Regions from separate parts of the Glaciecola sp. G7-5 genome, predicted to be linked through region 2. Evidence: predicted binding sites of a transcription regulator. Region 2 holds the regulator's gene; each other region holds the start of a gene.
The links. The regulator FNR, encoded in region 2, switches genes on or off when oxygen is low (the NO sensors DNR and NnrR bind a similar motif). The targets are predictions, from matches to a motif close to TTGATCTAGATCAA.
Positions count from the first base shown of each region.

Region 1 (3,214 bases), 2.5 Mb from region 2:
TGTGTTGTTGGTGTCTTGCTGAAAAGGCTCGCTTTTTCACCAGCATAACTGTTTGTATAGTTTTGTAGCTCTCTTGCCTTGTCTTCACTACGATTGTAAATCGTCACACTTTTTATACCTGCATCAACCAACGCAGGCAAGGCCCCTTTCGCCGCTCCACCGGCACCAATCAAAAGGATGTTCGCATCTTGTAAAACAACGCCATGATTTTCTAGGTCGGTCACAAGTCCAATACCATCGGTGTTGTCACCTACAAACGAATTTTCTTTGCGGATAATTGTATTGACCGCGCCTGCTCGCATAGCCTGACTGGATAAGCTATCGACCCATGCCAACGCATCATGCTTGAAAGGCATGGTCACGTTCGCACCAATACAACGCGCATCAGCAAAAAACGTTTCAACAGAATTATTAAACCCGTCTTCGGGTGCTAAACGTTTGGTATATATTAAGTCTATACCAAATTGTTTGGCAAACATTGCATGAATAATGGGTGATTTGCTTTGCTCAATGGGGTTTCCAAATACGCAAGCAATAGCAGAAGAACTTGTCAAACTGTGTACCTAATAAAACACTAGGGCTAGCATAATACCGAAAATTTGTCTTAATCCAAACCATCTTCAAGATTAAGTTGTTTTTTCTTAGTAGTAATTATTCGCCACGCAACAAAAAGGGACCAACAGGTCCCTATTAATGTCTTAGCCTTAAAATAAAGAAGCTATTAACTTAGAACTTGTAAGCAAGTGAAATGGTATATACGAATGGGTTGATCTCAACCGTTTCAATTGTACCTAAGTCAGCGCCATTTACTTTAAACTTAGCTTCAGTTTCAATATTGATATAACGAACTGATGCGTTTAAATATAGCCCATCAGAAATTTCATAATCAGCACCTAGTTGCGCAGATAGGCCAAACGAGTTGTCTAGGCTCAAATCTGAAATAGTTGCACCAATCAAACCATCTATCGCGGCGACTGTTTCGTCATTAAAATCTTCGTCAAAAAAGATAGTATAGTTAATACCAAGACCTACATAAGGTTGAAATTTAGCGCCAGCATCAGCAAAAAAGTAGTTTGCGGTAATGGTAGGCGGTAAATGTTTAGTTTTACCTAAGTTACCACCACTTGCTAAGTCAATATCATGAGAAAAAGGCGTAGCGGCCAACAATTCAACATTCCAGTTGTCAGTCAAAAAGTAGGCAACATTTAAGCCAAGTTGGGTGTTGTTGTCTACCGATACTCCGCCCACAACTGCTCCGCCAAGTTCGAAGTTTGCACCACCCACTAAAATGTTAGAGCTTGCTTCGTCAGGAGCAACGTTGGTTAAACCTGCGCGAACTACAATGTCGCCAGCTTCATGTGCAAACGCATTTGCGCTACCTAAAGCTAAAACAGAAATTATTGCGCTTGAAAGAATAGACTTTTTCATTACTTACTCACTATATATTGATTAATTAAAGGTTAAATTAGAAAACTGAAACCAATAGTAAAGTAAGCAAGATATAAAATATTGATCTAGATTAAGCTTTGGCAAACACTTGATTTAACGCGGTTTAATTCGTTGATCCAAATCAAGCAATTAAGGATATTTGAAGGAACTTATCTTTGTTCTACTTTTATTCTACTTCATTAATAATGCCAATAATCAAAAAGGCTCCTTATAGGTCGAGCCAATTGATTGGCTTCAAATATTGTTGAATTTTACCCTCAGGAGATTCTGGTGAAGGCTTATAATTATATTCCCATCGCGTAAGTGGTGGCATAGACATCAAAATTGATTCGGTTCGCCCTCCAGTCTGTAAGCCAAATAAAGTCCCCCTGTCATAGACTAGATTAAACTCAACGTAACGTCCTCGGCGGTAAAGTTGGAATTGACGCTCTCGGTCTGAAAAGTTGCTGTTCTTTCTCTTTTTCGACAATAGGAACATAAGCATCTAAGTAACCGTTGCCAACAGCCTGCATAAACTCAAAGGATTTTTCAAAACCCCATTGATTTAAGTCGTCAAAGAATAGGCCTCCAACACCGCGTGTCTCGCCGCGATGCTTTAGATAAAAATAGTCATCACACCAGCGCTTATACTTAGGATAAACATCTTTACCAAAGGGGTCGCACAAATCTGCAGACACCTGATGCCAATGCTTTGCATCCTCAACAAAAACATAGGTGGGTGTTAAGTCAAATCCGCCACCAAACCACCAAATAGGTGCCTCACCTTCTTTTTGCGCAACAAAAAACCGTACATTTGCGTGTGACGTGGGCACGTAAGGATTATTAGGATGAATAACTAAGGAAACACCCATGGCCTGAAAACTACGACCGGCTAATTCAGGTCGAGCGGCCGTGGCGGAAGCAGGCATTTGCGTACCAAAAACATGGGAGAAGTTAACGCCACCTTGTTCAATCACATCTCCACCGCGCATGACGCGTGAACGGCCACCACCACCCTCTTCTCGTTCCCAGGTATCTTCTATAAATGAGCCACCACCATCTGCTAAAGAAAGCGTTTGGCAAATAGAATCTTGTAACTTGAGAAGAAAAGCCTTTACCTTATCTATTTGTTCTTGTGTGACACTGTCTAAATCGACCTTAGTGTTTGAACTGCTTGATTCGCTCATGCTCGAATGGTTTCCATCGTTAAACTGTGAAAAATTTTGCTCGGTGAGTTTTGTGTACCGAGCTGCCCGGCCACAATTGACACCTGATCTGAAAAATAAGCGCGCACCTGTGACTCTGTCATTGCCGGTGACTCACCAGCTGGATTCGCACTTGTTGAAATTAGAGCAGCATTTAAATGATCGCACATTTGCCTAACTAAAGGATGTTTAGTGATTCGCACGGCAATCATGCTTGAATCCCCGCTTACCCAATCAGGCGTGGCCGATGACTTTGGCAATAACCATGTAACTGGACCAGGCCAAGAAGCCAAAATAGTATCTTGTGTCGTTTGGGGCAAGCTGTCGAATAAAACATATGGCGCTATTTGCGAGAAATTACTGGCAATTAGAATCATGCCTTTTTCAACACTTCGGCTTTTTAGTGCCAATATTTTATAAACTGCCTCTTTGTTTAAAGGATCACAGCCAAGACCATATACAGCTTCCGTTGGGTATGCAAACACCTGACCCGACTTATACCAATGAGCTAATTCCCGCATCGCGTGTTCAGATTTATTGTTCATGTTCGCTTTCATCAACTAAATGTGCACACTTGGGGT
Region 1 is NZ_CM147892.1:988,157-991,370, reverse strand. Features, by position in the region: gene aroE (shikimate dehydrogenase) at 1-554, opposite strand, end outside; gene AC0L6H_RS04440 (OmpW family outer membrane protein) at 727-1,428, opposite strand; partial or broken gene hemF (oxygen-dependent coproporphyrinogen oxidase) at 1,658-2,615, opposite strand; gene tsaC (L-threonylcarbamoyladenylate synthase type 1 TsaC) at 2,612-3,178, opposite strand; gene AC0L6H_RS04425 (topoisomerase DNA-binding C4 zinc finger domain-containing protein) at 3,168-3,214, opposite strand, start outside.
Region 1: AC0L6H_RS04440 (OmpW family outer membrane protein) is a predicted target of FNR. The motif match lies at 1,561-1,574, and genes of this name have one in related genera.

Region 2 (3,214 bases):
TTTACCGCTTGCGAATGCAGAGCCTACATATGCACCAATTGAACAACCGGCGACGACATCAATTTTAACCCCTAAATCCTCTAGGGCTCTGATGATTCCAATGTGCGCCCAACCTCTTGCTGCTCCTGCGCCTAACGCTAAGCCAATTTTCATGTTTACTCTACTTTAATTCTATTATTGAAACCAGATCGTCAATATCTTGAGATTCTGCTTTAGGCAGTTCAGGCGTATCAAATGCGATGTCGCCTTCACCATTTATTCGTGTTTGTACACTAAGGTCTGTAAAGTCAAACAAGGTCTGATCTAACATATGCGAAGGCACAATATTTTGCATTGCTTTAAACATAGATTCAATGCGTCCTGGGAAGCGTTTTTGCCAATCTTGCAACATTAACTTAATGTTTTTGCGTTGCAAATTTTCTTGCGATCCACAAAGATTACAAGGAATGATAGGAAAACAAAGCGTATCTGCGTATTTTTGAATATCCGCTTCAGTACAATAGGCAAGGGGACGAATAACAACATGCTCGCCATTGTCACTTACCAGTTTTGGTGGCATTGACTTTAATCTTCCACCATAAAACATATTTAAAAACATGGTTTCTAACATGTCATCACGATGATGACCTAATGCTATTTTCGTTGCTTCCAACTCTTTCGCTGTACGATACAAAATACCGCGGCGCAGTCGAGAGCACAGTGAACACGTGGTTTTGCCTTCAGGTATTTTGTCTTTGACGATTGAATAAGTATCTTCTTCAACAATCTTATATTCAATCCCTAAGCCATCTAAATAGTCAGGTAGAATGTGCTGCGGAAAACCAGGTTGCTTTTGATCGAGATTGACCGCTACTATGCTAAAAGAGATAGGGGCGATGCGTTTAAAATACATTAATACGTCGAGTAGCGTGTAACTATCCTTGCCGCCCGATAAACAGACCATGACCTTGTCACCGTCTTCAATCATATTAAAGTCAATGATTGCTTTACCGGTCTCGCGACGAATACGCTTTTGAAGCTTATTAAAATTGTATGTAGATTTGAGTTTAGCTGACATGAGCACTTCACAATAACGAAAAACCTGCTAAGTATACAGCAAGCTTATTCGTTATTGCATCACAATGTGGGGATATTTAGCCTACTGCGGTAAACGCAATATCATTTTCTGGAATACGTTGCTTTATTCCATCAAAATCAATAATGCTAATTAATTTACCGTCGACTTGGATTAGGTTTTCTTTTTGAAAGCGCGTTAACAAGCGAGAAATCGTTTCTACCGTTAAGCCTAAATAATTGCCAATTTCGTTTCTTGTCATCGACAGATTAAATTGTTTGGCTGAGTAGCCTCGTTCATCAAAACGCATCGATAAATGATTAATAAAATGCAATAAGCGTTCTTCAGCGCTGCGCTTACTCAATAACATAATTAAATTATGATCATGTTTAATTTCTGAACTCATAAAACGCATTATTTGTTGACGTAACTTAGGGTAATTACTCGAAACTTCTTCTAAGGTTTCATAAGGCAATTCGCATACCATGGCTGTTTCAAGTGCTTGGGTATAGCTTTGGTGAACTTCGTCTTTCAAGGCATCAAAGCCGATAATATCGCCAGGGAAATGGAAACCAGTAACTTGCTCAATGCCGTTTTTGTCACTTATGTAGGACTTAAATGAACCAGAACGTACCGCAAACAAAGAATGAAACTTATCGCCCGCATTAACCAACTTATCATGCTTTTGCAGAGGGCGTTTACGTTCAATAATATCATCGAGAGAATCTAACTCATGTTTATTTAAACTCACTGGAAGACACAAATGACTGAAAGTACAACTCTGACAATGTATTGATAACTCTTTATTTGACATGGGCTCTCTGCTGTTTTGCTATTCCAAGTTTGTTATACCTTGAAACAAATCGAAAATCAAAATTATTGCAAATAAAAACAATAAACTGGCAATCGTAAGTCGCGTCGCTTTGTGTTGCAATATCGGAATAAGGAAACTAGCTCCTAAACTGCTCGCAACCAAAGCGGGTAATGTGCCTAAACCAAAACAAAGCATGAACAATGCGCCTTGCACTAGGCTGCCACTGGCCAGTGACCATGTAAGTGCCGAGTAGACTAAACCACACGGTAACCAGCCCCAAATCATTCCGTAAAGTATGGTGTACCAAGGACTTTTAAATGGGATTAATTGCTTCGCAATTGGGGCTAAATGCTTCCATAGCTTAGCACCTGCCTTTTCGAAATAAATAAGACCTTTGTATATATCACTGATATAAAGAGCAAGTAGTAATAAAAATATAATGCTTAAACTTTGCAATATCAGTAAGCCTGTAACCACACTCGATGAGAAAAGGCTACCCAACCAACCCGTGAGTGCTCCAGCAATAGTGTATGAGAAAATACGCCCAGCGTTGTAGCTCAGAATATAGGGCGTGTGTGACGTGTTTTTAGGTACGGCAAAGGTAAACGCGCTTGCTATTGGTCCACACATGCCTATACAGTGGACTCCACCTGCGAGCCCAATAAGAAATGCCGAAAAGTAACTAAATTCAGACACTATTGTTTGCTTTCTTTGTCTGTTGTATTGTCTTCATTTGGTAGGTTATTCGCTTCTTTATTTTGTTTAATATCATCATCAAACAGTATGCTGTAACCTTGCCTTTCTAAATCATCAAACTGATTTGATTTAACTGCCCAAAAAAAGATGCCTATTGCGATACCAACAATTATTATCGCCAAAGGAATTAATACATAAATGATACTCATCACTGATACCTTGTTGTTACTTTTTATGTAGATGGATAACATAAAAAGCATGTTATTTATCATACCTTGTGTATTTACTACTTGGCTAGCTTAGCGCATTAAACGTGTTGAATTATATACCACAACAATCGAACTAAGCGACATACCTAAAGCCGCTTGCCATGGCGTTAGCCAACCAACAACTGCAAAAGGGAGAACCAAAAAATTGTAAGCTAAAGCCCAAGCAATATTTTGCTTTATTTTGGACTTTGTTCTCTTTGCCATGACTAGTAGGTCAACAACTGATTGTAATTTTGGATTTAGTAATACAATATCGGCCGCATTTTTAGCAAGGTCTGAAGCGTTGCCTACCGCAATGGATACGTCAGCTGCTGCCAATACGGGAGCATCATTGATACCATCACCCAGCATAACAACCCGTCGTTCTTTCGCCTGAAGTTT
Region 2 is NZ_CM147892.1:3,650,767-3,653,980, forward strand. Features, by position in the region: gene rssA (patatin-like phospholipase RssA) at 1-153, opposite strand, end outside; gene ttcA (tRNA 2-thiocytidine(32) synthetase TtcA) at 161-1,057, opposite strand; gene fnr (fumarate/nitrate reduction transcriptional regulator Fnr) at 1,134-1,868, opposite strand; gene AC0L6H_RS16120 (sulfite exporter TauE/SafE family protein) at 1,887-2,564, opposite strand; gene ccoS (cbb3-type cytochrome oxidase assembly protein CcoS) at 2,564-2,773, opposite strand; gene AC0L6H_RS16130 (heavy metal translocating P-type ATPase) at 2,864-3,214, opposite strand, start outside.

Region 3 (3,214 bases), 1.9 Mb from region 2:
AACGTTATGGTACTTTAAATTTTTCAGCCGAGGCGCCTAGAGCAAAGCCCTTTACACAAGAAGATCACGATTTAATAGAAGTACTTGCCCATTGGATAGGTAATGAAATTGCAAGGAATCAAAAAATACTTTTATTAGAAGCGCAACAAGAAGAATTAGAACGCCAACAAATGGTCTTACAAGATATGGGACAGTTGGCTGGCGTAGGCGCATGGGAAGTTGATTTAGTCAAAAATACGGTTTATTGGTCTGCTGTCACAAAAGAAATTCATGATGTTGAACAAAGCTACACACCCGACCTTGAAACTAGTATTAATTTTTATAAAGAAGGTGACTCTCGCGATCGAATTAGAGCTTGTGTAGAAAAAGCAATCGCTGAAGGTGGTCGGTTTGGTGGTGAATTTGAAATTGTTTCTCACACAGGAAAAACCAAGTGGATAGCAACTGAAGGTAGAGCCGAATTTGAAAATGGTCAATGTACTCGTTTAGTTGGCGCGTTTCAGGATATTACAAAGCAAGTATTTTATCGTGAACAATTAGAAAAACGGCACAAAGAGTTGTCGTTGGCTATGGACGCACGTAGTGTATTTTTAGCCAATATGAGTCATGAGTTACGTACTCCCATTAATGGTGTGTTGGGCATTTTACAAGTTATTAGATCGGATAATTTTGATGCTGAGCAAACTCGCTTCTTGGGTATGGCGCGTGATAGCGCATCAACTTTATTAGCATTAGTAAACGATTTATTAGATTTCTCCAAAATCGATGCCGGCCAGGTTGATTTTGAATTGCTACCCATTAACGTTAATGAATATTTGACCCACTTCATTAAGGTGTTTAATTTAAGCGCGAGCGAGAAATCCTTGCGCTTTGATGTAGATTTTTCCGCAACTGAAGGTGTCTTTGTGAAAGCTGACCCCATGCGGATCCGCCAAATTGTAGCCAATTTGTTAAGTAATGCTATAAAATTTACGCACCAAGGGTTTATTAAAATTTCTTCGAGTTTTCAGCAACGAGATCAGCAACGCGTTGAACTCGTCATCAGCGTTGAAGATAGCGGTATTGGAATTTTGCCTGAAAAAATACCTGAGCTGTTTTTGCCGTTTCGCCAAGCAGATGTATCTACAACCCGTCAATACGGAGGTACTGGGCTTGGCTTATCAATTTCACAACAATTGGCGAAACTCATGAACGGTAAAATTTCTGTACAAAGCCATGTAGGTAAAGGGAGTACTTTTACTGTAAATTTGGATTTGTTGCTGGATTCAACAAAAAGTATAGCTACAAAAGAACCAATTGACTCGTTCAATGCAGATTTAAGTCAATTGAGGGTCTTGGTGGTGGAAGATAACGAAATCAATCTGGTTATCGTGTGCGAGATGTTGCGGCAACATGGGATAAACTTTGATACGGCGAAAGATGGTATTGAATGTTTAGCTAAATTGGGTGATACCGCGGCGCCTCCATTCTCTCTAGTTCTTATGGATTGCCAAATGCCCAACATGGATGGTTATGAAGCGACGGTGGCTATTCGCTCGACGGCTTCTAACTATCAAACGATTCCAATTGTGGCATTAACAGCTAATGCCATGCAAGAAGACAAGCAGAAGTGTTTAGCACTTGGCATGAATCACTACTTGTCAAAACCTCTAGACAAAAAAAGCTTATACAAAGTACTTAAAAACTACGTCACATAATCCTTTTTATCTTTCATACCTTACGATAATTTTGATACACATCAAAACTCCTTACTATCTTCTAGTTTATTGTATAAGCTGGGAAGTAGTTTAAAAATTGACCTATTGCTGTCTCGAATTGGATAAGGTGCGACGATGAATGAGTTTACAGTAAACGTGCCTGATGCAAATGTCGGCAAGGTCACGGCGGTACAGGGTAGCGTTGTTGATATATATTTTAGTGAGAAATTGCCCGCGCTGCGCAATTTATTAAGCATAGATAGAAGCGACAAACGTCTATCGCCCATTTTCCTTGAAGTGCAAACACAATTAGATGCCAAACGTATTCGTGCAATTGCATTAATTCCTACAGCAGGATTAGCGCGAGGTATGCTAGTGTCTGATACAGGAGGCCCACTAAAAGCGCCCGTAGGCCCTGAGATTTTATCCCGTATGTTTGATGTTTTTGGCAATACAATTGACCAACTACCCGCACTAGAAAATGTGCAATGGCGCTCAGTGCATAATACGCCACCACCGCTGTCGCAGCGCTCTACCAAAACCGAGGTGTTCACTACTGGCATTAAAGTAATAGACTTGCTGGTACCACTCGAAAGAGGCGGTAAAACAGGGCTGTTTGGTGGTGCGGGAGTAGGTAAAACTGTTTTATTAACGGAAATGATCCACAACATGGTAGGCCATCAAAAAGGGGTCAGTATTTTCTGTGGCATAGGTGAGCGCTGCCGTGAAGGTGAAGAACTACACCGTGAAATGAAAGATGCTGGCGTGCTCAAAGACATGGTCATGTTGTTTGGGCAAATGAACGAACTACCCGGAAGCCGTTTTAGGGTAGGGCATGCAGCATTAACAATGGCTGAGTACTTTCGCGATGATGAACACAAAGACGTTTTATTACTAATTGATAATATTTTCCGCTTTATTCAAGCTGGTTCTGAGGTGTCTGGCCTTATGGGACAAATGCCGTCGCGCTTGGGTTATCAGCCTACATTAAGCACAGAATTAGCACAGTTAGAAGAGCGCATTGCCAATACTGATGCGGGTGCCATTACATCCATTCAAGCCGTTTATGTACCGGCTGACGATTTCACCGATCCTGCTGCCGTGCATACTTTTTCGCATTTATCGGCATCTATTGCTTTATCTCGAAAAAGAGCCGGTGAGGGGCTTTTCCCAGCGGTTGATCCTCTACAGTCACATTCAAAAATGCTAACACCTAGTATCGTTGGCGAACGTCATTATGAGTTGGCGCAATCTGTTCGTCGAACGCTGGCAAAATATGAAGATTTGAAAGATATTATCGCCATGCTCGGCTTAGAACAGTTGTCTCAAAATGATCGTAAAGTGGTTTCTAGAGCCCGTCAATTGGAGCGTTTTTTAACACAGCCATTTTATACAACTAAGCAGTTCAGTGGAATGGAGGGCGCAACGGTGAGAGTTGAAGATACATTAGATGGCTGTGAACGTATCTTGCAAGACCAATTTATTGATTTACCTGAAAGTGCTCTTTACATGATTGG
Region 3 is NZ_CM147892.1:1,705,474-1,708,687, forward strand. Features, by position in the region: gene AC0L6H_RS07370 (GAF domain-containing hybrid sensor histidine kinase/response regulator) at 1-1,697, shown strand, start outside; gene atpD (F0F1 ATP synthase subunit beta) at 1,833-3,214, shown strand, end outside.
Region 3: atpD (F0F1 ATP synthase subunit beta) is a predicted target of FNR. The motif match lies at 1,729-1,742, and genes of this name have one in related genera.

Region 4 (3,214 bases), 270 kb from region 2:
GGTAAGCCTCCCATTATACTTAGCTCTTGCCATAGACTTCTACTACGTCAATGCTATGTATGGTTGCTCCCAGCTCGTTCAATTTGGATTGTATTTGGTCAAAATTCACATGCTCGCCGGTAATGTCTAAGTAGATAGACTCTGTGCTTTCATCTATTTCAACAAGTTCAAGTTTGATATTCCAAGCTGGGTTTAGTGCAGACAAAGCTATAGAAAATTCATAAGCGTTCGGTTTATGAGCTTTTAAAACGTCTAACTTTAAGCGGCTAACATTATTCATTCATTTTCTTCTTATCAAATCAAGTTAAACAAAAGTTATAATAAGCCAACAGGACACTTAATCAAAAAACCATAGTGTCGCCAAGTTGGGGGGGGTTACTTTAATATGCAACAATTCCCATATACGGTTAGCCAAAGCATCTATTGCTTTGGGCTCGCCGTGCACCAGTGCAACACTTGGCTTATTTTTAAAACCTTGCAACCATTCAATTAATTCTGCTTGCCCAGCATGAGCCGAAAAGCCGCCCAATGTCTCTATTTGGGCGCGTACAACAAATTCATCACTAAACATTTTTATATGCTTTTTACCGTCAACTAATAAACGCCCTAAGGTACCGTTTGCCTGATATCCACAAAAGATAATTGTATTTCGGTCATCCCAAATACGTTGTTTAAAATGATGACGAATTCTTCCCCCTGTGCACATTCCGCTTCCTGCAATGATAATTGCGCCTTTTTTAATACGGTTAATAGCAATTGATTCATCGGTTGAGACCGACAAATATAGATTAGGAATAAAATCTTTTAATATAGATTTAGACGAGGGGCTAGCCCCTTGTATTTCTATTTGGTCTAATGAACAAAACCATTGGTCGTATACCCGCGTCACTTCAATTGCCATTGGGCTATCAAGTGCGACTTGCCAATTTTGCAATAAACCTTCTTTATGCAAAATACCTAAATAGAACAAAATTTCTTGTGTACGCCCAACCGCAAACGCGGGGATCATAATATTGCCCCCTCGCGCTTGTGTGTCTCTTATAATTTCACGCAATTGCTCTAAGGTATCTTCAATTTTCTTATGGTTTCGATCGCCATATGTGCTTTCCATGAGCACCACGTCAGCTTCTTTGATAACAGTAGGGTCTTTCATCAACACAGCATTTTTATTCCCTAAATCACCTGAAAATACAAGTTTCTTTTGGCTGTGATGTTCATCGATAAAAAGCTCTACAATTGCACTACCTAATATATGCCCAGCATCTTGAAATTGCACGTGCAAGCCCCTCAACACCTCTTGCTTCTTTTTATAGTCAATTCCACGACACAAATTTAGCGCTTCTTCAACATCTTCTTCTGTGTATTCACGGGGAAGAGGTGCTTTGCCTCTTCTTGCTCTTCGCAGGTTTTCTTTTTCTAAGTCACCTAAATAAATATTTGCTGAGTCTTTTAGCATGACGTCAAGCAAACCAGCCGTTGCCTTAGTACAATAAATTTTTCCAGTAAAACCTTGGTTGACGAGTTTTGGAAGCAAACCACTATGATCAAGATGAGCATGTGACAAAACAACAGCATCCACCGTAGAAGGGGAAAAATCAAAAGATTCTTTTTGAATACGGTCGACTCCATGTCCGCCTTGATGCATTCCACAATCCAGTAAAATACGCCCAAAACTTGATGATTCAAGCATATGGCATGAGCCTGTGACTTCCTGCGCGCCGCCATGAAAGGTGATAGTCGCCATTATTTAATCCTCAATTTATGGAATTTTGAACTATGACAAGCTTGTTTAGATAAATTAGTTATCTTACATTTAGTAGTGTAAATCCTAATATTATATCTACGCTTTTTAATAGCCTTTAAAAGCTTAGCCTACTTTAATCGCGGAAGTTAATATTGATCGTAGTCAAAGTCTTTATCACTAGTTGGTTATAATTTATGCAGTATAGTAGCTGATAAGACATTTGGCATGATGCTGTTAAGGCAATTGAAAATAGTCACCGATACTTATTGGTGCTTGCTAGATCCATTAATTGCAAAAGATCTTTGCAAAAATTGTTACTACTAGATAAAAAAGAAGCCAAATCGTTTTATACCTAAGTGTAAGCACATTTAGGAGATGGCGATGAATTTTATTTTTTCACAAACCCCGATTAGCTTAATGACGACTTTATTGGCTAACCTTAAGCGCTATACGCTAAAAACATTAATCCTCAGCGCTTTTGTTTTAGTCAGTGGTTGCAGCACAACGGTTACGCCTGCGAGTGTTAGCGAATTAAACACGCAAATAAGTGTACTTGAACGCATTGATACAAAATGTACAGAACAAGTGCAGTCGCAGCAAAGGGCGAATACGAATCCTACACTCAGCCAATATCTCTCGCTTGCACATTCGGCGCAGCACTGTGTCTCTGATATTCAGTATTCTCCCCAACATCCTGATGTTGAAACGGCAATGCAGTTTACGGCTTTAGCTTTTGTTAGTTATGTTAAAGCAGGCGATATGGACTCTGCACGCAACACGCTAGAGACGTTTAGATCTTCTTTTCCTCAGCAAGACTTACTCTTTGCAGACTACAGTTCTTTTGTGGATACAGCCTATGTTTTAGTGAACACGCATTCGCTATCACATCACCAACTGCTCTCCTTAAATATCAACCCTACCTTGCGCGCTGAAATTACTCGCCAGCGCAAATGGTCAATTGATTAGGATTAATTATGAATAAACAAAATAACAATTCGCTGCTTTTCGCAAATAAATGTCGTCTATTCGTAGCTAGTATCAGTGTATGTGTTTTGCTCAGTGCAAATGCCTATGCCAGCGAAACGACTAAGGGAAATTGGCAACCGGTGTCAGCCGATGCTTTAGTTGAGCTCCCAGCGAATCTAATAGAAAAAAGAATACAACAAGATTTTAGAATGTCTCCGATGGCCCTTGAGTTATTTAACATAGAAAAGCAGATAAGCGCAAAGAGTGAGCAAATTAAAGCGTTAAAAGCCTTAATTGCAGACGCTAGCGATGACACTATGGTTGATGAAAAAGTAGACCTTATTCAACTTAAATCAGCCTTTCTTGATTTGATGCATGCAGGGCAACAATTACGTCAATCTCAGCTTGAAGACAAAATGGATGTGTACCAGGCAGTCTTAGCTAAGTTATATAAGCAATCAAGTCAGCAAGCAAATAGTGCTGCTTTTCAGCTTAAATTAAGCC
Region 4 is NZ_CM147892.1:3,922,050-3,925,263, reverse strand. Features, by position in the region: gene AC0L6H_RS17270 (DUF211 domain-containing protein) at 20-280, opposite strand; gene AC0L6H_RS17265 (MBL fold metallo-hydrolase RNA specificity domain-containing protein) at 338-1,744, opposite strand; gene AC0L6H_RS17260 (hypothetical protein) at 2,126-2,710, shown strand; gene AC0L6H_RS17255 (hypothetical protein) at 2,719-3,214, shown strand, end outside.
Region 4: AC0L6H_RS17265 (MBL fold metallo-hydrolase RNA specificity domain-containing protein) is a predicted target of FNR. The motif match lies at 1,897-1,910, and genes of this name have one in related genera.